4 regions of the Maridesulfovibrio spiralis genome follow, and region 3 is predicted to be linked to each of the others. Evidence: predicted binding sites of a transcription regulator. Region 3 holds the regulator's gene; each other region holds the start of a gene.
The links. Region 3 encodes sigma-54, which starts transcription at its own class of promoters, with help from an activator protein. Its sites were predicted from a motif close to CTGGCACGGNNNNTGCTT; they were not measured.
Positions count from the first base shown of each region.

Region 1: the regulator sigma-54 is predicted to act here: its motif matches at 3,513-3,530, upstream of ACNI29_RS06940 (NifB/NifX family molybdenum-iron cluster-binding protein).
Region 2: the regulator sigma-54 is predicted to act here: its motif matches at 5,461-5,478, upstream of ACNI29_RS12700 (flagellar hook protein FlgE).
Region 4: the regulator sigma-54 is predicted to act here: its motif matches at 4,185-4,202, upstream of ACNI29_RS03945 (Spy/CpxP family protein refolding chaperone).

Region 1 is NZ_CP182344.1:1,539,008-1,546,572, forward strand. Features, by position in the region: gene ACNI29_RS06915 (efflux RND transporter permease subunit) at 1-587, opposite strand, end outside; gene ACNI29_RS06920 (efflux RND transporter periplasmic adaptor subunit) at 584-1,690, opposite strand; gene ACNI29_RS06925 (TetR family transcriptional regulator) at 1,760-2,341, opposite strand; gene ACNI29_RS06930 (OmpA family protein) at 2,409-2,936, opposite strand; gene arfB (alternative ribosome rescue aminoacyl-tRNA hydrolase ArfB) at 3,023-3,439, opposite strand; gene ACNI29_RS06940 (NifB/NifX family molybdenum-iron cluster-binding protein) at 3,550-3,909, shown strand; gene ACNI29_RS06945 (YchJ family protein) at 3,977-4,459, shown strand; gene ACNI29_RS06950 (hypothetical protein) at 4,745-5,041, shown strand; gene ACNI29_RS06955 (CBS and ACT domain-containing protein) at 5,108-5,785, opposite strand; gene ACNI29_RS06960 (peptidase U32 family protein) at 5,985-7,274, opposite strand; gene ACNI29_RS06965 (PHP domain-containing protein) at 7,299-7,565, opposite strand, start outside.
Region 2 is NZ_CP182344.1:2,826,810-2,834,374, reverse strand. Features, by position in the region: gene ACNI29_RS12735 (chloride channel protein) at 1-1,207, shown strand, start outside; gene ACNI29_RS12730 (hypothetical protein) at 1,287-1,679, opposite strand; gene ACNI29_RS12725 (hypothetical protein) at 1,692-2,006, opposite strand; gene ACNI29_RS12720 (hypothetical protein) at 2,003-2,209, opposite strand; gene hslV (ATP-dependent protease subunit HslV) at 2,478-3,017, shown strand; gene hslU (ATP-dependent protease ATPase subunit HslU) at 3,036-4,409, shown strand; gene ACNI29_RS12705 (hypothetical protein) at 4,585-5,331, shown strand; gene ACNI29_RS12700 (flagellar hook protein FlgE) at 5,572-7,158, shown strand; gene ACNI29_RS12695 (ferritin-like domain-containing protein) at 7,228-7,565, opposite strand, start outside.
Region 3 is NZ_CP182344.1:3,613,343-3,620,907, forward strand. Features, by position in the region: gene ACNI29_RS16155 (LptA/OstA family protein) at 1-652, shown strand, start outside; gene lptB (LPS export ABC transporter ATP-binding protein) at 661-1,383, shown strand; gene rpoN (RNA polymerase factor sigma-54) at 1,702-3,117, shown strand; gene hpf (ribosome hibernation-promoting factor, HPF/YfiA family) at 3,169-3,705, shown strand; gene ACNI29_RS16175 (PTS sugar transporter subunit IIA) at 3,709-4,158, shown strand; gene rapZ (RNase adapter RapZ) at 4,257-5,138, shown strand; gene ACNI29_RS16185 (PTS sugar transporter subunit IIA) at 5,169-5,597, shown strand; gene ACNI29_RS16190 (PTS sugar transporter subunit IIB) at 5,600-6,061, shown strand; gene ACNI29_RS16195 (PTS sugar transporter subunit IIC) at 6,096-6,773, shown strand; gene ACNI29_RS16200 (manganese-dependent inorganic pyrophosphatase) at 6,851-7,565, shown strand, end outside.
Region 4 is NZ_CP182344.1:874,028-881,592, reverse strand. Features, by position in the region: gene ACNI29_RS03965 (sigma-54-dependent transcriptional regulator) at 1-82, opposite strand, end outside; gene ACNI29_RS03960 (two-component system sensor histidine kinase NtrB) at 82-1,821, opposite strand; gene ACNI29_RS03955 (DUF4405 domain-containing protein) at 1,834-2,676, opposite strand; gene ACNI29_RS03950 (periplasmic heavy metal sensor) at 2,824-3,291, opposite strand; gene ACNI29_RS03945 (Spy/CpxP family protein refolding chaperone) at 3,646-4,128, opposite strand; gene ACNI29_RS03940 (ABC transporter ATP-binding protein) at 4,344-5,006, opposite strand; gene ACNI29_RS03935 (ABC transporter permease) at 5,016-6,176, opposite strand; gene ACNI29_RS03930 (DUF2318 domain-containing protein) at 6,189-6,602, opposite strand; gene ACNI29_RS03925 (radical SAM protein) at 6,753-7,565, opposite strand, start outside.

The sequences.
Region 1 (7,565 bases), 2.1 Mb from region 3:
TGGGACATCCTCGCCCGTGAAATCTCCACAAATACCGTTTCCTGCTGCTCCCCCCAGACCGTAATCTTGGCAACGTTATCAACCAGCAGAAGCTGTTTACGCAGGAAAGTCACATAGTCCTGTAAATCCTGCTGCGAGTAACCGTCACCGGTTATCGAGAGCAGGATACCGTAAACATCACTAAAATCGTCGATAACAAGGGAAGGCCCTGCCCCGGGGGGAAGAGAGGACTGGGCATCACCGACTTTGCGGCGGAGTTCATCCCAGACCTGGGGCAGGGTTTCCTTATCATATTGGTCCTGAACTTCTACAGTGACAATGGACTGTCCCCGGTTGGAAATAGAAGTTACTTTCTTGAGCTGTTTGAGTTGCTGGGCCGCCCCTTCGATAACGTCAGTGACCTCATCGGCCATTTCAGCAGGCGTTGCACCGGGGTAGTTAGTAACGACCAATGCTTCCTTGATGGTAAATTCAGGATCCTCAAGACGGGGCATATCCAGAAAGGCTTTCACCCCGCCGAGGAAGAATACAATTGTCAGGACCAATGAAACAGTTTTCTTTTCAATGGTCAGCCGTGCAAGACTCATCCGCGACTCCCGATTCTACCCTTGAGAATTTTAACTTCCTGCCCCTCACGTAAATAGTGGGCACCGGAGACGACCACCTGCTCACCGGACCGGATGCCTTCACGGACCTCAAAATTGGCATTCACAATCCGGCCCACCTGAACGGTACGCTTTTTCACCGCACCATTATCATAAATCCAGACGAACTTATCCTGATCCGGGTAACCGACTACAGCAGAAATGGGCACAGAAACAAAGTTCACACCTTTTTGTTCCGGCATGCTGGCCACAACTTCGGCAGTCATACCCGGATGGATGGACAAACCGTCGGGGTTTTCCATTTTCAGGGTTACTTCGTAAGTCTGTGTCTCTACATTGGCCTTGGTCTGAAATTCCTTGATATCCAGTTTGAATTCCTGACCGGGATAGGTCTCGAACTTTGCGCGGGCTTTGAAATTCTGGCTGTCTTTCTTGATAATTCCACGCACCCAGATGTTTTCCGGCACATCAACAACCACATCAAGGGCTGAAGTGTCTTCGAGCTGGACAATAGGTTCCTTGGCCTGAACGAACTCATGGTTTTCAACAGATTTAACCGCGATAGTCCCGCTAAAAGGTGCTTCAAGACGGGTGTACTGCAGGTTCAGCTTGGCCCGGCGTAATTCCTGAATCAGGGAATTCACCGTTGCCCGGCTACTTTCAAAAGTACTCTGGGCGGAGTCATAAGCGGACTGGGCTACGGTATCAGAGGCCAGCAGCTCCGCATTGCGGTCATAATTCAGCTTGGCCTCATTCATCACCGAACGGGCTCCGATCAGCTTTGCTTCAAGGTTCGCAATGGAGGCTTGAAAATCACGCTGGTCCAATACGGCGATGACCTGTCCTTTTTTGACAAAATCCCCTTCCTTGACGTTGAACCGCTCAATCTGCCCGGACACACGGAAAGCCAGAGTCGCCTCACGTGTTGCTTTTACCTTACCGGGAAATTTCCGCAGTTCAGGTGCATTCCGGTCTGATATTTTCATAACCCGAACCGGGCGCACGGGCTGTTCAACAAGAACTTCCTCTTTGCACCCCGGTAAAAGCATCATTGTTAAAATAAGAAATATTAGTTTGTTACGCATGGTTTCCCCCCTTGCTTATGTTTATGAAAACATCAATCAATCAGTTGATTAATTGAAAGACAAAAAAAATTATGCCCAGAGGGCCGGACTGCCTGCCTTGAGAAGAAGAGTCACTACTTTTCTGTATTCTTCAACCTTCTGGTCATCGTCTATGTAATGACCGCCACCAAGCAGATAGTCAGAAAAAATAGTACCGATCACTGCGGTAAAACAGATGTCTTTAACATTTTCAGCGAGGTTAGCTTTGGATCCGGTTCGGGTAAGAAATTCATTGAACATTTCCCAGCCAGTGGAATAAAGCCCGTCCCTAAGATCCTGCAACTCTTCACTGTCATGATTAAGTTCGCTTAAACCAACGAGATAAAGATCTCGATTTTGGCGGGCATCCGCCAAAAACCGGGCCACATTCAACTCCACCAGTTCAGCATGATCACCGGCCTCATTCATGGACTGCCGGATTACGGCAACCATCCGCTCACTGAACGCGCTGAAAATTTCACGCAACAATCCAGCCTTACCACCGAAATAGTAAGAGATCATGGCACTATTAACGTCAGCTTCACGGGCGATATCCCTGATCCCGACAGTGTTGAAGGAACGTTCGGCAAAGAGTTTGGCCCCGGCTTGGAGAATCTTTTCGCGTTTTGTCATAGGACCCAATTAATCAAGCGATTAACAATTGTCAATCACCTGATTAATAATTTCAGTGGATATATTTCTACCAGAGGTTCTTGGTATCCAGTTCCTTAACTGTTTCCGGCATGTCTGGCAGGGATGATTTCTTCGTTATATTAATGACTTCCACCCTGCGGTTCTGTGCGCGGCCCAGAGAGCTGTCATTGGGTGCGATGGGTTGCTCTTCACCCATACCCTGAATTTCGATGCGCTCGGGATCGATATTGAAATGAACGGCGAGATAATTTTTAACAGCTTCAGCACGTTTCAGACTCAAGGTCTGGTTGTAACCCTTGTCTCCAGCGGAATCTGTATGGCCGACAAGCTTGACCTGCATGCCCTTTCCGGTGCTGGAAGTAAGTGCTTCTCCCAGCGAATTCACCACCGGATATGCTTTTTCGCTGATTTTAGATGAGTTGACCTTGAATTCGATCTTAAGGAAAGCCCGGCCACCGGGATCGGTTATCATGCGCAGGATGTCATCTGAATTGGAGGCAAAACCGTCCTGCCCGGCAAAAGAAACAGACGCGCAGCAGAACACAAAGATGAACATGAATGCCAATTTTTTCATAAGGACCTCCGGGCCGTGGTTTCTGGAATAACATCAAAATACCCTCTCCCCGACTTTGGAGCAAGGATTTCCGTTTGCGCCAAGGTCTAATAATCCGGTTTTGAGCGGCCCCGCTTAACTTCGGAACGTTTCTTTTTGTTATCAAGACGCTTGCGTTTAGCGGAGTTCGGAACCTTGGTATTGCGCCTCTTACGCACCGGCTTCAGGGCATCGGCCAGCATTTTGGCAAAACGGGCAATTGCCTCCTCCTTGTTGCGGAACTGGCTACGGTGTTCTTCACAGGAAATCTGCAATTCACCTTTAGAATTCATACGCCCGCCAAGCCTGCTGATAATCAGCAATTTCCGGTGTTCACTTAAGGAAGGAGAATCCTGTACATTGAAAACAAGAGTGACTTTTGAAGATGTTTTATTTACATGCTGTCCACCCGGCCCGGAGCTGCGGCTGGCGTAGAAACTAATTTCATTATCGGGTATGGACAATGTGGAAGTGATACTTATCATTGCTTTCGGCTGGATGTTTTGTTTTTTGTTGCGCAAATGGCGGCGCACCCTTTTTTAAGTACGACGCTTGGGTCTTGCATCGTTCTTACTTTTTTTCAAGGAGATTTATTATGAAAATCGCACTTCCTTCCAGAGACGGAATGGTTGACGGTCACTTCGGCCACTGTGAAGCTTTCACCATTTTCACTCTCGACGAATCCAAAAATATCATCGAAGAAGAAAAACTCACCCCTCCCCCGGGATGCGGCTGCAAATCCAACATCGTCCCCACTCTTGCTGAAATGGGCGTCAAAATCCTGCTCGCAGGTAACATGGGCCAGGGTGCAGTTAACCTCTTGCAGAACAGCGGTATTCAGGTTATCCGCGGATGTGGTGGTGAACTCAAGGAAGCGGTTGCACAGTGGGCTGCAGGCAACATTACTGATTCCGCAACTGTCTGCGACGACCACGGTTCCTGCGGTAACCACTAGTACCAAACCCATCGGATTGATTTGATGGGCCAGCACTAGAAATCAATTATTACTTGGAGATAGAAACATGAATGAATGTCCTTGCGGTTCCGGCAAAGCTTACGAAAGCTGCTGTGAGCCCTACATTACAGGAAAAGAGCCAGCACCTACCGCCGAAGCACTCATGCGTTCCCGTTACACAGCGTTCGCTGTAAAACGGGTTGATTACCTCGGCGATACCCTCGCCCCGGAAAGCAAACATGACTACGACGAGGCACAGGTCAAAGTATGGGCGGAAACATCCACATGGCTCGGCCTTGAAATTGTTTCTACCTCCAAGGGTATGGAAGATGACGAAACCGGTGAGGTGGAATTCATCGCCAAATTCAGGCAGCAGGGAGCTATCCAGACTCACCACGAAGCCAGCCATTTCGAGAAAAATGACGGCAAATGGTTCTACATCGAAGGTGACTTTGTTCCCCAGCAGCCAATCAAGAAAGACAAGAAAGTAGGACGTAACGAACCCTGCCCCTGCGGCAGCGGCAAGAAATACAAGAAGTGCTGCGGCTAACCGCAACCTTCCGCAAGTCTGAATATTAGAAAGCCCCCCGTTCCTTGGAACGGGGGGCTTTGTTTTTTCTATCCCTAAAACGAAGTCACATTACCAACATCCATACAGCAAATATGACTCCCAAAACACCAAGCAATTATCACATGCTATTATTTATAAATATAGACTAGTTCATAACTAATACAAATTAATTGAATTCTTACTTGCATAAACCAATACGCATAGCCTATAAGCAAACAACATTTTCAATATTCACACATATATTAAACCTAAAAGGAGCGATAGATGGCTTTATCACCAGAGGAAATGGCTCATCAACTCATAGAAATATACGATGACCAAAAACGTCGATACTCACTTGATGTTGATGACTTTAAAGATCTCGCAGGAAAAAACAGACTCAAAGGTTCGTATGTCAGCTACGTTCAGGATGAACTCTCTCAGAAAGGATATCAACTGATCAATATGAGGGAGCAGGAGGACTCCTTTGGAGTCATGAAAAGCGAAGTTGTTAATCAATGGCCTAAGGTTGAATCGGTTAATTACACCCGGGACCGCGAAGAAGACGACGATCACGAATAAACGACCTAAAACAAAACCCCCGTTCCTAGGAACGGGGGTTTTGTTTTTTCAAATCTTATTTCTAATTTATGAAGTCAGTCCGTGAACGGAATCACGGACCCAGTAAAGCAGGTTAAACTTCTCGGTCAGACCTTCCCTGATCTTGTTCAGGGTAGCCTTGTCCATGTCATGAATTCGTATAAAGACATGACGCATATTTTCCTGCTCCGGCTCATAGGAAGTAAGGATGGACATTACCCGTCCGCCGTTGTCCTTGAGATAGTCAAGAACTCCGTTGAGAGATCCCGGCTTGTTGGAAAGAGCAAGGCCAACCTGCACACCGCCGTCGAGAACACCGGTAATACTGATCAGAACCTTGAATACATCGGTATTGGTGATGATACCGACGCACTTGTTCTCCGCATCCACAACCGGGATACCGCCGATCTTATTTTCTTCCATGACCACAGCTGCTTTTTCCACGGTATCTTCGACGGATACGGTGAGAACCTTGCGGGACATGATGTCCTTGATCTTGATTTCGGAGAGCAGGTAGTAAAGCTCATGCATATCGAGAGTGGTCGCTTTGGAGGGAGATGCTTCCTTGATGTCCCTGTCCGAAACAATACCGACCAGAACGCCGTCTTCATCAACGATCGGCAGCCTGCTGATGTCATTATCCTTCAGCAGCTTTGCAGCTTTCATCATGGAACGGTCGTGGGTCAGGGTGATTACGTCCTTGGACATCCAGTTTTTAACCAGCATGTGGAACCTCCTTATGGCCGTCGGCCTGTGATGTTTCTATAAGATGATCAGCGTTAACAATGCAGCTATATTCCGCAAAAAACATTACGTCTGATGCTAAACTTCTCCATTTTCCTACTTATATGATTATATAAACAAAGGTCTGCGGTCAATCTTCATAAACTTAAAATGCGCAAAACCAACATTCTTGCAGCAGAATTTAATTCTTAGGTGTTTCTTTGCGGATAAAAAGACCCGGCGCAATATCGGGGTGGTCGCAACGCAGCACAGCCTGTGTTCCGGAATGGATCACATCTTTCGGCTCGCCATTGGTTGCGGCAAAGGAATAATCACCGGAAGCAACTAACGGTCTTTTCAGGCCGGGAATCAAAATACTTACATCACAATCATCCTCCCAGCGGGCCTTTACGGAAAGCAGCCAGCTGCCGTCTTCGCGCTGTTCCAGAACGCGGGCCACTACCGGCTTGCGCTCTTCCTTGGACGGGGGCTGGGCTATTGTGCTGGGACCTGATGACTTGAAGAATGCGGTGGTCAACGGACGGGTAGCCGCGTTTACCAACTCTTCCATGGCATTTCCGGGCAACGGGCCGCCCTCTTTGGCTCTATCAATTACCGTGCGGTAAACATCCACCACCTGCGCGAGATAAGAAGAACTCTTGGTACGCCCTTCAATCTTCAGGGAAGCAACACCCAGCCTCGCCAGCATGCGCACGTAATGCACAAGGCAGAGGTCTTCGGCTGCGAAGAATTCTGTGTATCCTTCATGCTCCACCGCTTCCCAGACATCCTGACCGGGCCGGGTTTTCTCTTCCACCCGCAAGCCAGTGGCTTTATATTCAAAACGGCAGGGGTGGGTACAGCGGCCCATATTCGCGGATCGGTCATTCAGCCATGCACTGAGGAAACAGCGACCGGAAATAGCCATGCACATGGCCCCGTGGACAAACATCTCCAGCTCCATGCCCTCGGCCTTTCCGGCAATGTCAGTCACATCGGAAGCGGATAATTCTCGGGCAAGGTTGACTCTGGTGGCTCCGAATTTCTTCCAGAACTTCACGGCTTCGCTGTTACCGGTATTGGCTTGTGTGCTGATATGCACTGAAATATCGGGCAGGATTTCAGATGCCAGCATGAGGACACCGGGATCAGCGATGATCAACCCGTCCGGCGGACACTTAGCAAGTTTTTCAAGATCAGCGCGGACCTTGGAGAGATCTTTTTCCTTGGGATAAGCATTGACGCAAAAATATGCCTGAACATTATTATTGCGACAGAGTTCAAAGGCTGCAGGCAATTCCTCCCACTTGAACCCGGCTCCTGCAGAACGCAGGTTCAGGTCCCCTGCACCAAGATAAACGGCATCTGCACCGTAAGCGACAGCGGTTTCGAGTTTTTCCATGTTCCCGGCCGGGCAAAGCAGCTCCGGCATTTCTTCAAGGATGGGACGGGCAATTTCCGGTTTATCAGGTTTTTCTTCTGTGTAGGTCATAGCGGTATATTTAAATAGTAGTGGTTAAATTCTGAGTCCCTTGGACTGCCTGAAGGACTTAAGCCCGTCAAGCACACTGTGGTGCACAAACAACTTTCCGGCCCCTTTACCCAGCTGGATATCCGGTTTCACAGAGCCGTGAAAATCCGATCCACCGCTGGGCTGCAAATCATATTTGCGGGCCAGACGCTTGATGCGATCGGTCATTTCAATGGTGTGGGAACTGTAATAGACTTCAATCCCCTGCAATCCCATCTCTTTTAACCTCCCTACTTCCCGGTCCAATACCTC
Region 2 (7,565 bases), 790 kb from region 3:
CGCCATTGAGGTAATCTACCGCGAGGACTTCGAGTCCGAGGCTATCCTGCCTTCGGTTATATCCTCAGTTGTTTCATATTCACTGTTCACACTTTTCTACGGCACAGAGCCTATCTTCGGTATCCCGCGCTTTGTTTTCCACGATCCGCGCGAACTGATTTTCTACGTTGCCCTGGCCTTTGCCTGTACTTTGGCGGGCTGGATGTACATCCGCACTTTCCGCTTCATCAAGTACTCCGTATTCTTCAAGATCAAAGACCGTCTCGGCCTCATGTGGGCTACCGGACTCGGCGGATTAATGATGGGCATCATGGGTATGCTCTTCCCGCAGGTTCTCACCGGAGGTTACGGTTGGCTGGAAATGGCCATCATGGGTGAAATTCCGCTCATGATGATGATTGCCATCGTAATCGGTAAGACCGTTGCGACTTCCATGACCATCGGTTCCGGTATGTCCGGCGGTATGTTCGCCCCGGCCCTGTTCGTAGGTGGTATGTCCGGCGGTATCGTAGGCCAGATTGCCGGGAAATATTACCCGGATATCGTCACCCAGCCCGGCGGATATGTGCTGGTCGGTATGGCTGCATTCTTTGCCGGGGTAGCAAAAGCCCCCATCGGCCCGCTGATCATGGTCTGTGAATTGACACAGGGTTACGGCCTGCTGGCTCCGCTCATGCTCGCCTCCGCGCTCTGCATTGTGCTCGGCCGCAGCTTTTCACTCTACGAACATCAGGTAGAAAGCAAATTCGATTCCCCGGCCCATATCGAAGACAAGACCATCAATATCCTTGAAGGGCTGCACGTGGATACCCACTACAAACCGGGCCGCGTAACCACCCTTGAGGAAGGAACCACGCTTAAGGCGCTGACCGATATTATCGCCAACACCAACGAGTTGTACTTCCCGGTCAAAAACGACGAAGGGATCATCACCGGAATCCTGACTATCCAGAATGTCAGGAACCATCTTTTTAACCCCGACCTCTTCGACCTCATCCTCGCCAAGGACCTCGCGACCAAACCCGCGACCCTCAAAGAGGACGACGATCTCTACACCGCCCTGCTCAAGTTCGTGGACAGCGACTACGGACAGATTCCAGTCGTCGCCGAAGACGACCCGAACAGGATCATCGGCATCCTGAACAGGGAAAACGTTTTCCGTGCTTATGCCAAGTCAGTTAAGGAATTGCGGGAGGCCGCAGAGTAATTTCCTCTATTAGTTAAGCATAAAAGCTCCCTCTTGCTTTGCAAGAAGGAGCTTTTTGTATTTTCTATATGAAGGTATATTAAATTGGTTTGGCTAAATCACCAAGCTCTGCAAAGTCAAAAGCAAGTTGCTTTCGCTCACCAGATTCTATTATTTCCTCTCCTCCAAAACCTGTCAAAAGAGCTCCTACCCCTGCATTGACTCGTTTAACAGTATCACCTCTTTGATACTTATCTGATGCTATTGTAGCCATTTTGGGCTGGACATGAGAAACGACTCCTGTTCCGCGGACAATCTCGAGAAACCCAAGGGATTCTCCTGTATCAGGATCAGTTATTTCATCACGACTTAAACCATATATTATAAAACGTTGCCCAAGTTTAATATTATGTTCAGCACCTCTATTTATTACTATAGAATAATCATCTGGCACACACACAACTTTGGCGGGAAAACCAAGCAAATCCGTCATATCAACACCTACTTAATTCATATATTGTTCTGGCAATGTTGGTTTAATAAGAAGTTTCTCTAAAACATCCTTATTTGCTCCACCAATAGAACTATAAATATCTTCATATCCTTTAACACTATCTGAAAGAGAAATTTGTATTCTCCCGTCAGATTGAATAGTTTCAACAATACCGACACACACAAGGACTTCTAACTTTTCTTTTTTATAATAAATAGAGACAATTGACCTTGCTGAGAAAAACTGGGAAGACTCTGTTAAAATTATCGTTTTTTCTTTATCTCTTATAGTGCTAGTCTGAGCATATACCACTTTAGGGCTTATCATGGATAAGCACTACTTAAATATGCATTAAAAACTGTAAATAAAACAATAAAAACTAAAAGAAACAAAGGAACAATAAATTTAACAGAAACCTCTGTATTTGCAGAATACCCCCAAGCACCCCATGAAATGGCAATACCACCAAAAGTCAAAACAGGGCCATATATATTTTTGAAAGAAACCCACAATTCTTTTGCTATATTCATCTTAACTCCACAAATATAATATCAAGAGGCACAACACTATTCACTAAATAACTTTTATTGTAATGGCAAAAAGCTCATTTAATGGATCAAAATTAATATTTTATGCAACCTCTCCCTCCCCCCTTGCCAACTACCCCACAGGTATTATGTTCTGGTAACTCAAAATTTCGCTCCCCGAAGGGAACACGGAGGCGAAATCAAATTGACCATAAGCGCGCAGCGCAACAGCTACCAGCGCATCATATTGAATAGAATCTAGGAGATGAAAATGGAAATGAGAGGAACAACCATTCTGGCCGTAAAGGACGACAAAGGCACTGCCATGATCGGCGACGGTCAGGTCACAATGGGTCAGGCTGTGGTGATGAAACACTCCGCAGTCAAAGTCCGTACCCTTTACAATGATCAGGTCATCGCCGGGTTCGCTGGTGCGACCGCTGATGCCTTCACCCTTTTTGAACGCTTTGAAAAAAAACTTAAAACCTACTCCGGCAACCTTGTGCGCTCCGCCGTTGAGATGGCTACTGACTGGCGCACAGATAAATTCCTACGCAAGCTGGAAGCGATGATCATGGTCGCCGATGCCGAGCACATCCTTATCATCAGCGGTAACGGTGATGTCATCGAGCCTGACGACGGCGTTGCTGCCATCGGTTCCGGCGGCTCCTATGCCCTTTCCGCTGCGCGTGCGCTCATGCGCAACACAGAAATGCCGGCCGCTGATATTGCCAAGAAATCAATGGAAATCGCCAGCGAAATTTGCGTTTACACCAACGACCATTTCGTTCTCAAAACCCTTGAAAAATAAAAGTCGCGAGTCATAAAAATGAGCAATCTTACCCCCAGAGAAATTGTTTCCGAACTTGATAAATTCATTATCGGCCAGTCAGATGCCAAAAGAATGGTCGCAATTGCCATGCGTAACCGCTGGCGCAGACAGCAGCTTCCGCCGGAACTGCGCGACGAAATAGCACCCAAGAATATCATCATGATGGGCCCCACCGGGGTGGGTAAAACTGAGATAGCCCGCCGTCTGGCAAAGCTCGCCGGATGTCCATTCTTCAAGGTCGAAGCCACCAAATTTACCGAAGTTGGTTATGTTGGCCGTGATGTTGAATCCATGGTCCGCGACCTGATGGAAATCGGCATCAACCTTGTGCGCAAGGAAGAGATGGAGAAGGTTAAAGTCAAAGCCGAAAAGCACGCTGAAGATGCCCTGCTGGACATCCTGCTGCCCTCCTCCAAACCCAAGCAGCCCGGCATGGGATTCTTCAATGCTGATGAACCAGCAGAGCAGGAAGCAAAACCCGCAGCAGACCAGTCCTCCACCCGCGAAAAATTCCGTAAAATGTGGCGCGAAGGCAAGCTCGATGAACGTGAAGTTGAGATTGAAGTGACCGTTCAGGGCGGAGGCGTGGAAATCATGTCCATGCCCGGCATGGAAGATATGGGCATGCAGGTCAACGACATGGTCAGCAAAATGTTTCCCGGCAAAAAGAAGACCCGCAAAGTCAAAATCCGCGAAGCTTACGATATCCTCATCCAGCAGGAATCAGATAAGCTGATCGACATGGACAACGTTGCCGAACTGGCACGCGAACGAGTTGAACAGGGCGGTATACTTTTCCTCGACGAAATCGACAAGATCGCCGGGAATCAGGAAGGCGGAGGTTCTGCCAACGTGTCCCGTGAAGGCGTACAACGTGACCTCCTGCCCGTGGTGGAAGGCTGTGTCGTCAACACTAAGTACGGCATGGTTAAGACCGACCATATCCTGTTCATTTCCGCCGGCGCATTCAGCTACGCCAAGCCCTCGGACCTGATTCCCGAACTTCAGGGCCGTTTCCCTCTGCGTGTTGAACTGACCTCCCTCGATAAGGACGACTTCTACCGCATCCTGACCGAACCTCAAAACGCACTGACCGTTCAGTACAAAGCGCTGCTTGAAACTGAAAAACTGACTATTGATTTCAGCCGCGAAGCACTTGAAGAAGTGGCCTTCAACGCTCAAAAATTCAACGATGAAACTGAAAATATCGGAGCTAGAAGACTCTACACCATCATGGAAAAGATCCTCTCCGACCTCTCTTTCGAAGCTCCCGACCGCTCAGGTGACTCCATTGTTATTGATAAGGTATATGTTCAGGAACAACTGCAGGACGTAATAGAAGACAGGGACCTGTCACGTTATATTCTCTAGAGCCAAACAAATAATATAGATATTAAATAATGAAGCCGGGTAATTACAATATTACCCGGCTTCATTTACCATTATTTGAAATTGAGCATCATACACATCTGTGCTATATGCACAGGCGACATATGTAAGTCACAGCTTAAAGAATCTATCATTCATATAAAAAACGGCACAGATCATGAGCGTAAACAAAAACCCCATGCCTAAGATCAAGGGCACTTTTTCCACCAAGCTGGTGCAGGAAATCGGGACTGGAACAACCAAACGAAAAGTTATCCAGTCATTCCTGTATTTCGCGGAAGAAAGAGACAATGGGGAAATCGGTTTGCGGGTGCTCAATGAAAATGATGTCCCCTCCGGCGAAGAGCAGGTTATAAGTAAAGACGAACTGCTTGAATCTTTCACTCCGGAAGTAGAGCTTTATACTTCCACTGTTTTTCCCGCTATCCAGCAACTCAACAAAACACTTGCCAAAGCGGACCGCCAACGGCAGCAGGGTAATACTTTCACAGCTGAGATGGAATACGGCAAGGCTTTAAAAATAGACGAAGAGAATATCCGTGCCAATTTCGGCATCGGTCTTTGCTACCTTGACCGCAATGAAGCGGAGAAAGCCACCGACGTTTTTGAACGGCTGATCATGCTTGATGCAACCTTTGAAAAACAACACAAACACCTTTTCAATGATTTCGGTATTTCCCTACGCAAAAACCGGATGTTTGATGCTGCTGTAAAATTTTATTCCAGAGCGCTCGGTTTAACCGACAACGATGAGAATCTGTACTTTAATATTGCCCGCTGCCTCTATGAAGACGGCAAGAAAAAAGAATCTCTGGGATATGCGGATAAGTGCCTTACTATCAATCCCGAATCAAAACCGGCTTTAAAACTAAAGAAACACCTGAACAAAAAAACCGTCCTCTGATTCAAAAAAGCCCCCTCCGCCCGCATAACTGCACACACAGTCCTTCTTAATCTTCATAAAGAAGGACTTTTTTTCCTCCTACCAGCCAAACAGATCTTTTAAACCCTTGATATAACTTAATACAAACTTTAGGCACGCACTTTGCTTTAATACCGGTAACCGGATTTTTATTCCGGTCGAAGGTTTAAACAGGTGCAGGCGGAGTCAACATAAGAGCCGCACCTTTCAAGGAGTTTTCTCATGGGTTTCAGCTCAATGTATACAGCCGCAACAGGCGTAAAGTCGCACGGAGTGCTGATGCAGCAGATCGGTGCAAACCTCGCCAACGTTAACACTCTTGCCTACAAGAGCGGCGACACCTTTTTGGAAACACTCGCCAGCCACAACTCGGCAAAAGCAAAGGGCGGAACAGTTAACGGCGGCGCGCATACTGCCGGACAAATAGGCCTTGGTTCTAGGGTTGCTGCCACACGAGTGAATTTCAAGGAAGGCTCTTTTGAATCTTCAAGCTCCAGTACCGACATCGCAATCGGCGGCCAGGGGTTTTTCCGTGTTGCTGACCCGGCAAGCCAGAGCAGCTACTACACCCGTGCTGGTAATTTCCATTTCGACAAAGACGGACACCTTATAGACAGTCACAACAACAGACTGCAGGGCTACAAAATAGACAGTGACGGCGTGATCGGGACAACATCCAGTGATATTTCCCTGCCCATGAAGGAAGAAACCAATCCCAGCGGGGAAACTATCCAGGTTGTAAAGTCAGACCCGAAAGGCACGGATTCCGTATCTATCCGTACCAACCTTGACTCCGGAGCAATTGACAACAGTCAGGACGAAAACAACCCGTTTTTTTCTCTGCTTAATGAATGGAACGGTTCAAGCGACACCCCGCTAAATGCCGACAAATATGAGTACAACAGCTCCATCCAGATTTATGATGACAAGGGCAATAAGCACGATCTGGTCGTATATTTCGATAAAGTAGTCAATGATGGAGACTCATCAGACAAGCGCCACTGGGAATACATTGTAACCGTAGATCCTGAGAGTGACGCAGGCTCTCTGGCCGGAAGTTCCGGCGCAGGACTGGTTATGGCCGGAACCCTCACCTTTTCCGGTGATGGAACCCTGCTTAACCAGAGTGCCTTCACACTCGCAGCAGGCGCAACCGATGCGAAAGATCTCAATAACTGGCAACAGGCAGCCCTGAACAGTAACGGGCAGCCGACATTTGATGTGACTCTTTCCGGCGCGACAGGGACAGCTGCCGCGCAAACAATTTCCCTTGATATGGGCATATCTTCCGCTACAGATTCCTGGACAACCACAGGAATGACCGCAGCAGACGTCGGCAGCAACGCATCCTCCCTGCCCGAAATGAATCAGGGCAGAATCAATGCGCTGGCAACCACTGACTACTTCGGATCTTCTTCAACCATAAGCCAGTCACAGGACGGATTCGGGGAGGGCTACCTTCAGAATGTCGCCTTCAACTCAGATGGGGTGCTGACTGCTCTGTTCTCCAACGGACAGACCAGTGATCTCTATCAGGTGAATCTGTACAATTTTAAAAATGAATACGGATTACGACGGGAAGGTTCAAACTACTTCACCGCGACGCAGGAATCCGGAAACGGTGTACAGGGTGTCGCAAAGAAGCAGGGTCTCGGCTCGGTAGTAAGTAACAGTCTTGAGACCTCAAACGTCGATCTGGCTGAAGAATTTGCCACCATGATCCTGACGCAGCGAGGTTTTCAGGCCAACTCAAAAGGCATAACCACCACGGATTCCCTGATCAACACCGCTCTTGGAATAAAGAAATAATTACCAGACCAGAAAAAAGCCCCCGGCAAAATTTGCACGGGGGCTTATTTTTTTAGATCTATCCAGCTACTAGCTCAGCTTTTCAGCAAGCATGCGCAGGTGTTTGCGTTCTTCGTCAATACATTCTTCAACGAATTTGCGTTCAGCATCAGGAACCATTCTTTTCAGCTCGGTAAAAAGCAGGATGGTATCCTTTTCAAAACGCATAGCTGCACGAACAGCCTGCTCAAAATTGAAAGTTTCATCCTTGAATGCCTCAGTGTAATCGAAGTTGAATACATCATGAGAATCCACAAGAGCCATAACGTACTGAGTATATTCTTCATAGTCGCTTCCCGGGGGAATTTCGATAGCACCGATACGGTCGCGCATATCGCGGAAGAAAAGCTCATGCCTGGATTCTTCTT
Region 3 (7,565 bases):
GAATGTCCGTTCCGAGCCTGATGTTAAAGCCCTTATTGTAAATAAGCTGGAAAAAGGACAGCCGGTCGTCGTTGGTCAACTCGAAGGAAAGTGGTATCCTGTTTTCAAGGCTGATCAGAATAAAGAAGCCAAGCTCATCGGTTATGTGTATGGCACTTATCTTTCAGCTGATGCCCCGGTCGTTGAGAAAGAGAAACCGCGCAAGAAGCGTGTCCCCGGCGGCCCGGATGAAGTTCCCATTAAGATTACTTCTACCAAAATGACATTCAGCGAAAACCGCAACCAGATTACTTTTTCAGGTAATGTAAAGGTTATACGTCTGGATGTAACTCTCACTTCTGACACCCTGACTGCCTATTTACGCCCAGACGGCGATTCTCTTTCCGATACTCAGGACAAGATTAAGAAAATCGTTGCCGGCGGTAATGTTAAGGTGGTGATGAAAAAGCGCAAAGGTCAGTGCGATAAGCTGACTTATGTGGTTGGTGATTCCATCATATACATGAAAGGTAATGCTGAATTGCTGGATGGCCCCAACAATATTCAGGGCGATGAAATCAAATTTTACATTAAAGATAACCGTGCTGAGGTTGTCGGCGGCAAGAAGCCTATCGAGGCTATTTTCTATACCCCGAAAAATGTGTCGCAGTAGGAAAAATTATGTCTTCGATTATCGCCAAGAAATTGGTCAAGAACTACGGACCTAAAGAGGTTGTCCGCGGAATCGGGCTTACTGTGCGCGAGGGAGAGGTTGTAGGGTTGCTGGGTCCGAACGGAGCCGGTAAAACAACCACTTTTTATATGCTGGTGGGAGTGGTTAAGCCTACTTCCGGGGATGTCTATTTCAATAAGAAACAGATAACCCGTCTGCCTCTGCATGAGCGGGCTCGTATGGGGCTCAGCTATCTGCCGCAGGAAAGCTCCATTTTCAAAAAGTTGTCTGTACGTAAAAATCTTGAAATCATCATTGAGCATACCGGTCTTTCCGGTAAGGATATTCCCAAGAGAGCGGATGAACTTCTGGACCAACTGGGCATCCTGCGTCTTGCCGACCAGAAGGCTATGTACCTTTCAGGTGGTGAACGACGCCGTTTGGAAATTGCCCGTGCCATGATTAACAATCCCAAGTTCATTTTGCTTGATGAGCCGTTTGCAGGGATTGACCCCATTGCGGTTATTGATATTCAGGACATTATTTCTTCGTTGAAGGATATGGGGCTGGGTATTCTTATTTCCGACCACAATGTGCGCGAGACCCTTTCCATCTGCGACAGGGCATATCTTGTGTACGAAGGCCGGGTAATACTTAATGGTTCACCGGAAAGTATTGTTAAAAATACCAAGGCGCGCAGGCTTTATTTGGGGGACAGTTTTAGTCTTTAGCAGTCTGTGCATTAAGCATTAAATATTCAGGCCGGGATTTATTCAGTAATCCCGGCCTTTATTGTGTAAAGTTTAATTAAATTTGTCATTGTTGATTTACAGTCTGCCAGAACATTGGTACACTTTTTTCATATACATTTTCTGTATATAAAAAATCCATAAATTTCAGATGATTCAGAGGTCTTTGTTGCATCTTGAAAATGGATGTGGCATAGTTGAATCAAGGTTGAGGGAACCTAGAAAGTGTTTTTTCTGTTCTCGGCTGATAACTGATTGAAATAAATTGAATTAGATATAAATAGAAGGTGGCCTGATAATATGGGGTTGGAACTTAGACAACAATTAAAGCTTACTCAGCAGCTGGTGATGACTCCTCAGTTGCAGCAGGCTATCAAGTTGTTGCAGCTTTCCCGCTTGGAACTGGTGGATTCCGTTCATCAGGAGCTGATGGAAAATCCTATCCTTGAAGAAGCTGAAGCGCAGGAAAGGACTGATGCTGCTGATGCTGATGCAGGTACCGCTACTGCAGAGGAAGCACAAATTTCCAAGGAAGCGGAGTGGGAAAATTATCTCGGTGAATTTTCCAGTACGTCAAAGCAGTCCGCTTCCCGTGAATCCGAGTCTTATGAAGAGGGTACTTCGTTTGAAGCCCGTTTGACCAAGACAACCTCGCTCGAAGGGCATTTGCATTGGCAGATGAGTCTTTCCGATTTTACTGAGGCAGAAATCACCATAGGTGAGTGTCTTATCGGTAATTTAAGTTCCGGAGGTTTTTTACGGATTGACTTGGAAGAAGTTTGTGAAACGTGCTATGCTGAAATCGAAGATGTAGAAAGTGTGCTCTACCGCATCCAGCGGTTCGACCCTGTAGGGGTAGGAGCAAGAACGCCGCAGGAATGTCTACTGATTCAGCTTGAGGCTTTAAAGCTCGACGATGATCCGATTCTGGTCTCGTTGGTACGTGATCATTTGGATGACCTTGAAAAAAAGCGTTACAAACCGCTTGCAAGGAAATTCAAGCTTAGCATGGAGGATTTGAAGAGTTATCTGGACTTGATGCAGACACTTGATCCTCTTCCGGGAGCAAGTTTTTCAGGTGGAGACTCTTTCTATGTCAGCCCGGATGCTTATGTTTATGAATATGACGGAGATTTTGTCATAGTTCTAAACGAAGACGGTCTTCCCAAACTGCAGATGAATGCATTTTATGTGGAGACATTGGCATCCACAAAAGGGGATGACAAAGAATACTTTCAAGACAAGATGCGCTCCGCTCAATGGCTGATGAAGAGCCTGTATCAGCGGCAGCGTACCTTATATAAAGTTCTTGAATCCATAGTGAGATTCCAGCGCGATTTTTTCGCCGAAGGTGTCACCAAGCTTAAGCCGCTTATTCTTAAGGAGGTGGCGGAAGACATCGAAATGCATGAATCCACTGTGAGCCGAATTACAACGAATAAGTATGTATCGACTCCGCATGGAATCTATGAGCTAAAGTTCTTTTTTAATAGTGCTCTCGGTCTGGACGACGGATCTCAGGTCGGTTCCGAATCCGTCAAGGCGACGATCAAGAAATTGATCGGTGAAGAAGACGGAAAGAAGCCCCTCAGTGACGAGAAGATCGCTGAGATTCTCAAAGAGAAGCTGGAAGTCAATATCGCCAGAAGGACCGTAGCCAAGTATAGAACTGCAATGGGGATACTCTCCTCCTCGAAAAGGAAAAAGGTCTTCTAATGTAGTTCGGAGAAATCAACGCATATTCACCCCTTACTAAGGAGGCTCTTTATGAACGTAGCATTTACTTTTAAGAACTTCGACGCATCCGAACATCTTAAGGAATATGCAAACAGCCGTTTCTCCAAGTTGGCAAAGTACGTCAGCAATCCTGACAATACTGATATGCAGGTGAATTTGTCAGTTGATAAGTTCAGACACGTTGCGGAAGTTGTTTTTACTTCCGACCATCTGCATGTCTCAGCTTACGAAGTGTCCGAGGACATGTATTCTACCGTGGATATGGTTCTGGATAAGCTTGAAGCCCAGCTTCGTCGCGCAAATGAAAAGATGAGAAGCCACAGGCGTAAGGAGTCTGCTCCTGCGCGAATGGATATTCTCAGTTACGGTGAGGAAGAGTACCGGGAACCAGTGATTGTGGAGTCTGACTCCTTCGTTCCCAAGCCCATGAGTATTGATGAAGCAGCAGAGCAGTTGCAGACCCTTGACCATGAATTCCTCGTATTCCGCAACGCGGACAACGAAGCCATAAATGTAATATACCGCCGCAACAATGGCGATTTCGGTTTAATTGACCCGGGATACTAACTAATGAACATAACTGACAATCTGGCGAAGGATCTTGTTATATATGAACTGAACGCCTCTGATAAGGGCGAAGTTCTGAAAGAAATGGTTTCCACCCTGAAAGACGCAGGTCTTGATGTAGACGTGGAAAATGCCCTGAAGGTCCTTAATGATCGTGAGAAACTTGGAACAACAGGAATAGGGGATGGCATTGCCATCCCCCATGGAAAACTGGAATGTCTTGAAGATATAGTTGTTGTCGTTGGTCGCTCCAGTGAGGGCGTAGACTTTGAATCTTTGGATATGCAGCCCTGTAAAATATTCTTTATGGTACTGGCCCCCGAGCAGGGGGCCGGTGCTCATTTGAAGGTGCTGGCCCAGATTTCGCGGCAACTCAAGGATGAGCCGTTCCGGCAGGCTTTTATCGATACTGCGGACAAGGATGAATTACTTCGCCTTCTCGGTATCGCATAAGATTAAAGTTGTTTAAAAGATATAAATAATTAGATTAGCAATGAACCTAGGTCATTGCTAATTTTATTTGTGGGCTAGAGTTAAAGGAGGGCTTCAAGGTGGTTACGGATGACTCTTTTCCTGTGATTGTTGTTACCGGTCTTTCCGGCGCCGGGAAATCCACAGTGCTAAAGGTGTTTGAGGATCTACGCTTTTTCTGCGTCGACGGTCTGCCTGCAGGGATGCTTTCCCGTCTGGTAGATTTGTTCAACACCCGAGACAATGCATACCGTGGGCTGGTGCTGGGGATGGACCTGCGACAGCTGGAGTTCAGCTCCGACTGGGAAAGCACTCGTGAAGAATTGACCCGCAAAGGCTACACGCCCAGCATTCTTTTCCTTGAAGCGCGTCTTCCAGAGCTGGTGCGCCGCTATGCAACCACCCGACGTCTGCATCCTCTTGAGTCCAGAGATATTGGATTGGAACAGGCTTTGGAACGGGAAAAGGAGATTCTCGGTGAAGTCCGGCAGCAGGCTGATCTCGTTATTGATACCACCACCTATTCTATTCATGATCTTCGCCGCAGGATTCAGGAAAAGTGGGCTGAGTTAAGTGAAAAGACGAGAGGTCTCCGAGTCCATGTGATGTCTTTTGGCTTTAAGCACGATGTTCCTACTGCTGCGGACATGGTTATGGATCTCCGCTTCCTGCCTAACCCGTACTTTGAAGAGGAACTTCGTCCTCTCTCTGGTCAGGATAAAGCTATTTCAGATTATGTTCTCGGTACGGAACCGGGTTCAATTTTTATTGAGAAATATCTCGATTTCCTTCAATATGTGCTTCCGCTTTACGAAGCGGAAGGAAGATACAGGCTGACTATTGCTGTTGGATGTACCGGTGGAAGACACCGTTCCGTTGCCACCGCTGAAAGGGTATTTGCAACTCTTAAGGATAATGGTTATTCTGTTTCTCTTGAACATAAACATATTCATTTGAAATAGTTAATATATTTGAATTTATTAGGAAGATTGATGGGCATAGAATCAAGTAAAAACGGTATAGTTCTCGTTACCCATGGTAACTTCGGGCAGGCGCTGATTGAAGCGGGTGAATTAATTGTTGGTCCGCAGGAGGGAGTTCTCTCCTTAAGCGTGGATGTTTCGCAGGGCATTGATGCCGCTGTGGAATCGCTTAAAGGTCATATCTCCGAAGTTAAGAATGGAAACGGAGTCCTGATTCTTACCGACATGTTCGGCGGAACACCTACCAATCTTAGTCTTTCCCTTCTTCAGGGAGATGATATTGAGGTTGTCACCGGAGTGAGCCTGCCCATGCTTCTCAAGGCATTTCAGATGCGCAATGAATCCTTGCAGAAAATGGCTGGGGAAGTCAGCAAGGCTGCGGCTAAAGGGATTGTAATTGCAGGTGAAATGCTGCGAAAACGAACTACGAAAGGGTAGCCATGATGTGGGTGAGAATTGATAACCGTCTTGTTCATGGGCAGATCATTGAAACTTGGCTACCGTACACCCACGCAAAGAATATCATCGTGGCTAACGATGCTGTAGCCGGGGATGATTTGCAACAGCAGATTATGTCGTTGGCTATTCCGCAGTCGGTTAGCTGTGCTTTCTGTCTTGTCGAAGAATTGAACGATAAGATTATTGCACTTGCTAATGGAAACGGCAGCACGATCATTCTTTTTTCATCATGCGCCGATGTTCGTCGGGCACTTGATTCCGGGTTCAGGTTTAATTCCGTGAATATCGGTAATATTCATTACGGTCCCGGTAAGAAGCAAATTTCCCCCAGTGTGGCTCTTAGCTCGGATGATGAGTCCTGTCTTCATTATTTTAAAGGGCAGGGCATAGAACTTGATTTTCGCTGTGTCCCCAATGATCCTGTTCAGGTGAGGTTCTCATGAGTCTGTTCCAAGGATTAGCTCTGTCGTTTCCAGTATGGGTGGCGGTGATTGGTTTTTTTTTGCGATTTTTTCGCTTTTCCGCTTCACGATAAATCCCGGCCTTCTTGAGCGTCCTCTTGTCGTAGGTGCTCTCTGGGGTGCTGTCACGGGTGATGTTGCCACAAGTTTAAAAATTGCGGTATTCTTTGAGTTGTTCTGGCTGGATAATATCCCGGCAGGAACCTACATTCCCCCACATATTCTTGCTCCAACATTTGCCGCCCTGGCATTAACTACTTCCTTTGCCTTTACTGATCCACGGCAAGTCATGGTCGTTTTATTGGCCTGTCTGCCGCTGGCCCGGTTCGGTTCTTGGCTGGATTATTCGTTAAGGCAATGGCATAATCGTGGACACAACAAGCTAATCGGCTGGGCACGCAAGGGAAAAGCAGGTAATCAGCTCCCGCAAAAGCTTGTTTTTCAATCTATTTTAAGAACTTTTGTCACTTCTTGGCTTTTTTTCTGGACAAGTACCATAATCCTTCATTATATCCTTTGTATATTTTTTCACAAATGGGGACCTCTGGTCGCCGGAGTGGATATGAAATGGTCTTTTTTATGGATAGCCGCTAGTCTTGGAGGTCTTTTAGCACTGAGGCTGCGCAAAGCTTACGCCACTTTTGTCTTCGGAGTGGTCTTATTCGGCTTTATTATCCTTGCCGGGATCATGTAGCCCTTGGCAGAGAAAAAAGATTGTGATAGAAGACACAAGCTCTATTAAGCTACCATATTTCTTAGGAGGAAATTATTATGGCTATTATCGCAGTAGGACACAAGAATCCCGATACCGATACCATTGCATCCGCAATCGCAATTGCAGACCTGTGGTCTAAAGCAAAAGAAGAAACCAAAGCTGTTGCACAGGGCGAACTCGCTCCTGAGACCGCTTTTGTTCTCGAAAAATTCGGTTGCGCTGCTCCCGAAATCATGACCGACGCTACTGATCAGAAAGTTATCCTCGTTGACCACTCTGACCTCGCTCAGTCCATGGACAACCTTGATAAAGGTGAAGTAGTTGCAGTAGTTGACCACCACAAACTCGGTGATGTTACTACTCCCAACCCCCTCGAAATGTGGGTATGGCCTGTTGGTTGCACCGGTACCGTTATCAATGCAATGTACAAGTTCTACAATGTAGAAATCCCCAAAAACATTGCTGGTGTACTTCTCTGTGCAATCCTGTCTGACACCGTTATGTTCAAGTCCGTAACCTGCACCGAAGCTGATAAAGAAGCTGTTGCAGAACTGTCTAAGATCGCTGGTGTTGAAGATGTTATGGCTCTCGGAATGGAAATGTTCAACGTTAAGTCCGCAGTAGCTGGCGCTTCCATGAACGAACTCATCTTCCGTGACTACAAAGATTTCGATATGTCCGGCAACAAAGTTGGTATTGGCCAGCTCGAAGTTGTTGACCTGACCGTTTTCGACGAAATCAAAGATGACCTCTACGCTGAACTTGAAAAAG
Region 4 (7,565 bases), 1.7 Mb from region 3:
CGCTTTCCAATACGGCGCGGATAAGCATGCGCAGTGACGGTTCATCGTCAACTATGAGTACGTTTTTTCCTGATACATTCATTATTCATTATCCTCATTACGCATGGTCGGGAAGAATAGTTTTACGCAGGTTCCCACCGGATTCTCTCTGTCTTCCGGCGCGGAGATTGTTACCCGTCCGTTATGGCCGCGCATAATTGTATTAACAATGGCAAGGCCGAGGCCCGTGCCCTTGGGCTTGTCGGTGAAAAATGGCTCAAGGGCGTGTTTGCGGATGTCTTCAGGCATACCCGAACCATTATCACAAACACTAAGCCATACCCCGTGCTCGGTTCTTTCGGCAGTTATGGAAATATAACCGTCCTTTTGCGGTACAGCATCAAGGCTGTTGACCAGCAGGTTTAACAGTACCTGCCTGATGCCGTCCGGGTCGGCGTAGACTTCGGTTGTGTTCAGCTCAGAATGCAGCCGTGTTCCTTTATGTTCAAGATCAAAACCCATGAGAGTCTGCATGGAATCGCAGATTTCGCGCAGGTCCAGAATTTCCGGGTTAAGCTCGTGCGGTTTGGAGAGGTAGAGCAGGTCGGTCACAACCCGGTTCAATCGGTCTGCCTCTGTGAGCATGGTGGTGGCGTATGTCCCGTAGGGCTGTTCGTCTTTGAACTTATCCGCAAACAGCTGGGCGAATCCGCGCAGAGAACTCAGCGGGTTGCGGATTTCATGCGCTACCCCGGCTGCCAGTGAACCGATTGAAGCCAGCCTACGTGCTTCGTAAAGGTCCTCTTCAAGTCCGGCGATATCAGTGCGGTCACGGATGATGATCATGGTCCGTTTTTCGGCCCTGCTTTCAAAGTAGGGGAAGAGTATTAGTTCTAGGTTTTTACCGCCCAGACGGACATGTTCCCAAATAACTTCTCCCCGTTTGAAGTCCTGCAGGGATTCATAGGAAAAGTCATTCCAGTTTTTGCCCACCAGAGCTTCATCCGTATTGCTTTGCAGCAGTGTGTGCGCTGACCCGTTGGCAGCCAGGATGGCGCCCTGCGGAGAAAGGGTCAGCAGTCCGTCAGGCATGTTGTCGAGCAGGTTGGCCTGAAAACGTTCAAGCCGGGTAAGTTTCTTGCCTTCTTCCCTGCGCTGGAAATAGGCCACAGCGAGCAGCCAGAGCACCAGTCCGGCCAGAAAAATATATCCGGTCTGGAGCAGTGCGGCCCTGCGGTACTGGTTGAACTGGCGCAGATGCTTCTCCGCGCTCAAGCCGAGCAGCAGGTAGGTTTCCTTTCCCGGCGGGGGCATGAATCCCCGTTGGCGTTTGTTGTGTCCGTACAACCTTTGGAGGATCGGCTGACCCACGGTCCCGTAGAGCAGAGCGGCTTTCCCCTTGATCATTACCGGAGTGCTGGATTCCCGCATTCTGGTAACCATACTGAAAAGTGACGGCGGTGGAGTGTAAATCGGACTGCCGTCTTGATTTTGTTCCACCACCAGCATGGGTTTCTGGTCCGGTCCATAGAGCGCGATATAGAGCAGATCGCCTTCAGCGACCATTTCCCGGAAAAGCTCCCGTGCTTCGGGCATGAGGTTATCGGGCATGCGCCTGTTGTGCATCCCGGGAGAGCGCATACGCCGTGCGCCTTCCACCAGCTGGATATCCAGCCCGCGAGCAATGGAGCGGGCTGAAAGCAGCATATGTTCAAATACTGTCTGATGCATCTGACGCAGGTTGTGCCATGTGAGGTACAAACTTCCGGCCCCGAGAAGAATCAAGGCCAGCAAGGCCAGTGCAAGAGGCAGTTTATGTGATTTTTTTGAGCTTAGTTCCATTAAGTGTGTCGATTAAGGATTAAGAAGGGAGCTGATCGCGCGTGGCGAGTCCAGTCCCAATGCCCCTGCAATTTCCTTTATGGGGGTGTTTTTGTCAACAACCACGCCCTTTTCCCGCAGGATGCCTAGGGCTGTGTTCAGGTCCAGATTATATTCGGCACAGTACTTTTCAAGGCTCATGCGTCCTATCCCTGAACCGGATTGCCCGGAGTGTTGTTTTAAGTCACTGCCGGGTTGATTCATGACCGGGTTCTGCTGCGGCTGGTCTTTGAGGATTAATTCATGCAGCTCTTTGGGGGTAAGTCCGGCCTTGCTGGCAATGGACTTGATTGTCTCTTTGGTAGATTCAAGTTCAAAGCCAGCTTTTTTTATGGATGCAGCGGCTTTCTCAACATCAAGCCCGGTGCGTTTGCAGAAAATTGCCAGCGGGCTGAGTTCGGCGTGTCCGTATGGAGGAGTCCCATATTTGGCTTCCCCTTGAGCCTGGAAGTATTGGCAGAACTCCAGAACCTGTTTCATGGGCGGAAGTCCGGCGAGGGTTCCGAAGGTAACAAAAAGTGTAAGCAGCAGGCTGACGAAAAATGCAGGGGATGTGAAATTTGCTTCTCCGGCCTTTTTTTTCAAGTAGGCGAGAATCAGTTTCCAGTTCAGCCAGATGTGCAGGATGGAAATGACAAGGAAAAGTACACCCAGACAGATGTGCATGTCGCCCCATTGTTCTTTGCTGAGGCCCAACATGGTCCAATCCGCCCAGTAGGCTACCCTGCCTTGGGGAACTACATATAAAACGATGCTGGTGATAATCAGTGCGATGAAAGAGAAAAAGCTGGTTAGGGAAGTAATTTTTCTGAACATATTAAGCTCCTGTTGTTTTTCTCTGATCTGAATAGCTTAAATGTGGTCGCGCTTGGAAGTGTTTTAATAAAAAAAGGAGGACCGGTTAGTCCTCCTTTTTTGCCCGTTTTCCTGTAATTATGTGTAGATGAACGTTATTTAAGGTTTTTAGGAACTCTGGCCGGGACATCCACCCGCAGGACAGTTGCCCCTCTGGTAGTTTCCGCAGCCTCTGCCGCCCTTACCGTATCCCTGCCCCATGGGGGGGAAGGTCAGGCCGGTCTCTTTTTCAATTTCATCAGCCATCTTTTTATGTTCTGCGTAGAGCTTATCCCTTACTTGGGAAAGCTCCTGCACCAGAGCATGGATGGTTTCTTTGTCGGCTTTGCCGGAATCCACCAGTGCTTTAAGTTCAGTGTGTTTTGCCCACTGTTCACTTTTCAAGGTCTGGAAAGTAGATTCGTATTTTTTGATGATATCCTGAACCTGATTTTGTTTTTCAGGTGTCAGCTGCTCATATGCAGCCCAGTTACCGTTGTGGTAACCAGTGTTCCGGTAACCGTTCCGTGCCATTGCGACAGATGAAACTGCCAGAACCAGCACGACGATCAAGGGAACAAGAGCTTTTCTGTTCATATGATCTCCTGATGCGGTTAAAAGTTGTTGCCCTCTCGAATTCTCATAAAGCATGAGCTGTGCCAAAGTCTTAAAATCAATAAAGTCAATGGTTTGCTTTTGGCGGTGCGTGGTCTGTTGGTTGTGAAGTGCAAAAGTGATGTGCATTAATTTGCACAAGAGTGCATGCGTACGTGCAGTTCATAAGCAATGTGTGCAGAGAGGAAGTGATGGCGGATGGATGAAAGGTTCTTGTTGCTGGAAATAAAAAAGGAGGCCCGGGGATGGGGCCTCCTCTTGACAGGGGGAAGGAGTGAACCTGTCTGATCTACGCAGGATGATGAGATATATGTAATTAAGGGTGAGGGGGGCTGGTTAGGAGTTCCAGCATCCTCGGTCGTTATTGTGGTGTCTGCGGCCATTGCGGGGACCGTCGTCGAAGTCACGGCCTCCGAAGCCGAATCCACATCCGCGCATTGGCATTGCAATTCCTGTTGCTGTTTCGATTTCATCATTGACCTGCTTACGGAGACCAAAGCGTTTTGTTCTAAGGTCGGTCATTTCCTTAACCAGCTTGGTGATGGTTTTTTGGTCTGCTTTGCCGGAGTCCACCAGTGCGTTCAGTTCGGTGCGCTTGGCCCACATCTGTGTTCTGATGTTCTGGAATTCATCCTGATGTTTTTCGAAAATGGCTTTTACTTCCTGTTGCTTTTCCGGGGTCAGCTGCTCGAATATCTGGCGGGGTCCGTTCTGGTATCCGTTCTGGTCTCCTCGGTTGTTGCCGCCACGGGCCATTGCTGTTCCGGCCATAGTCATGACCATTACTGCTACGATGGGAATTACGATTTTCTTTTTCATTATTGCTCTCCTTGGGATTAGTCGAATAAACTATTGCTAACTCGTTAATCCCTCTAAAGCATCAGCCGTGCCAAAGTTTCTAAACTCCTAAACTGTTTGAATTATAGGTTTGTTTTCTACCAAATAGGTCTGAAAAGGAGAATGCAAATAGCTGCGCAAGGATGCACAACTTGTGCAAAAATAATGTTAAAATGCACAATAGAAACTTAATGTTTCTAAATATTTCTGCCATCTTCCAGATAGATTGTGTCCTTGGCCATGCTGGCATGGATGCGGTCATGGGTGACCATGGCAATGGTCAGTCCGTCGCGGTTAAGCTGCTGCAGAATTTCCATGATTTCATTGCCGGTATTCTTGTCCAGACTTCCGCATGGTTCATCCGCAAATAGAATGGAAGGCGATTTCACCAACGCCCGGGCAATGGCGACCCGCTGCTGCTCCCCACCTGAAAGCTGCCCCGGCAGACGGTCCTGCTTACCTTGCAAACCAACCCGCTCGAGACAATACAATCCCCGCTGCAAAAGCTCCTTGCTTACAGGAGCTACGCGGTCTAGAAACGGCAGGAGCGCATTCTCATGGGCTGTCAAATAGGGCAGCAGGTGATGCGACTGGAAGATGATGGAAAATTCTTCCTTCCTGAGCCTGTCGGTTTCTGTGCCTGATATTGATGTGATCTCGCGGTCCTTGAAATATACTTCACCCTGTTCCGGGCGCAGCAGGCTGGAGATGACGCTGAGCAGGGTCGATTTGCCGGACCCGGAGCGGCCCACGATTGAGGTGAAGCCCCCCTCTGGAATGTTGATGGATACGTCCTCCAGTACGGTTACCGCTGCGGAGCCTTCGCCATAGCTGTGAGTGATTGATTCGGTTCTAAGCATGATAAGTCCTTATAGTGAAACAAGGGTTCGTGAGGGATCAACGCGGGTGGCACGCAGGGAAGGAATAGTCGCCGAAAGGAATGCCAGTCCGGCAACAGCCAGAAAAGTCAGTCCGAAAGCCTGCGGATCAAATACTATCTCAGCTTCGCCCATGTTCAATCGCTGCAATATTTCTGTGCTGGCAAAAAAGCCGCCAGTGTATCCCAGTATTCCGGAGATGCAGCCCATGAGCAGAGCTTCAAGGCAGAATATGGAGAACACAGAGCTGGTGGAGAATCCCAGTGAACGCATAAGGCCGATCTCTGTTTTACGTTCGTTAACCGCCGAGAAAATGGACAGTCCGATCATGAAGCAGGCAGTGAGCAGGATAACGCCGCTGACCGTCCAGGCCATCTGGTTCACAAAGCCGATGGCCGACATGCGTTGCTTAACCACATGCTGTAATGCTTTAACTTCAGCACCGGGAACTGCTCCCGAAATCTGCTGCACTATTTCATCAATGGGACATCCGGCGCAGAGGGCTGCAACTTCGATAAAATGTACGGCTCCGGGACGTCCTACACTGTTACGCAGCAGGTCGATATCCATGAAAATTACGTTGTCATCCTCAGTTCCTGTAGGGTCGAGGATTCCGGCTATTAGCAGATTGTTTCCTTCAATTTCAAGGGTGTCTCCGGGCTGAAAACCAAGTTTGGCGGCGGCATTGAATCCGATGATAATTTCATTCTGCTTTTCCGGAAAACGTCCCAGCGGATACCAGTGGGTTTTGATACTCAACTCGTCAGCCATGCTGACTCCGACGACTGCCACTTGCTGGTCTTTAACTTTCGAGATTGCGGCAAATTTAGGTGCAACTGCGCTGAGCCTTTCCTTCAGTTCAATACCGCGCACGGCCCTAAGTACCGGTGCTCCGTCAAGTTCATGGGAACCGTAGGCCACATTGCCGAGGTCCAGTCCTCCATAACTTACGGACAAAGACTCAGTCTTTGGGGTTATCAGTATGTTGGCCCCGAATTTACTCATTTTCTCTTCAAGACTGTTACCCACAACTGTTGAAAGCAGCTGGATGGAGACCACCGACATAACTCCGATGGTGAAAACCGCGCAGAGCAGAATGGTGCGCAGGGGTCTGCGACCAAGGTTGCGCAGAGGAATGGTAAATAGATTCATTCGCAAAGCTCCTTAGAAGTAGATGGCCCCGGAGCGGACCGCATCAAGGGAAATTATGAGATTCTCGCCTTCAGTCCGCCTTTGCAGCGGTGAAGGATTGCAGCCGCCCTTAACTACATTGATACGTGTGGAATGGAAGCGCATGCCGCAATTATTGCAGACCATGAAATCACCCTGCTGTGAGTATCCTTTTTTGGATTTGTAGCAGACATCACAGGCATCGAATGCGGCTCTGATTATTCCATCCTTGCTGCGGACAACGAAGAAACGGATTTCTTTACCGTCCAGATCTATTGCATAGTAATGAGCTTTACCGTCGCTAACTTCGTTGAGAGGAATGGTCAGGTCTTTGTCCCCCACCTCCATCCCGGCTACGCTGTTCACCGGCAGCAGTAAAAGCCCCAAAAGTAAAATCAATTTTTTCATGAAAACTCTCCTTTGAAAAATTCTATACCGTAAAGGTATGCAATTGATGTGCAAAGAGAGTTATTTCAGGTGGAAGGGAGTCTACAAGAAAGATATCAGTCTTAAATCAGGATGCTTGTGCAAATCTTTTGCACATAAGTGCAAGAGGCGTTAAGCGTCTTCCATCCACTGGAACATCCCGCAGCTTTTGCAGTCAGCACAGCCGTTGGGCGGACAGACGGGCGTCTTTTGCGCTTTCTGAAAACGCTGCCATTCGCGCCAGAGGTAGGATTTTTTAACTCCGGTATCGATAAAATCCCAAGGCAGGGTGCTGTCTTTATCCAGCGGTTGGTCGATGAAACGTTGGTGATCACCTTTGCAGAACTTTGATGCCTTTTTCCAGCCACCGTTCTCGGCGGCATAGGTTATAAACTCCGCCAGCGATTCATCGCCACGGGAAAGCATTCCCTGCAATCGGGCTTGAAAGGGATTATCCCCGGAAAAGGCCATCCCTTTGAACTTTTTGGTTAGTCCTTTGACTTTGGAAAGGATAGCTTTGAGATCTTTTTCGGAAGGCATGGGCGCCCATTGAAGCGGAGTCCATGGTTTTGGTACTAGGCAGCTTGCACCGAAAGTGATGCGCATGAATTGTTTTTTCTTTTTGCCCTGACCGCGTTTGCGGGCCTCATCCATTTTTTCGAGCATGAGGGCAAGTTCGTCGTAATCTTCGTCGGTCTCACCGGGCCAACCCACGATTACGTATACGCGTAAATGATTGACTCCTTTCGCGGCGCAAAGTTCCACGGCGCGCAGGAAGTCCTCTTCTTCGAGATTTTTGCTGGCAGCATCGCGCAACCGTTTACTGGCTCCTTCAAGGGCAAGGGTTACGGTGCGTACCCCTGAAGCGCGCAGGATATCGAGAAGTTCTTCTGTCAGTCCGTCGGCACGAACGGATGACAGGGAAAATTTGGTTTTACGTTTCTT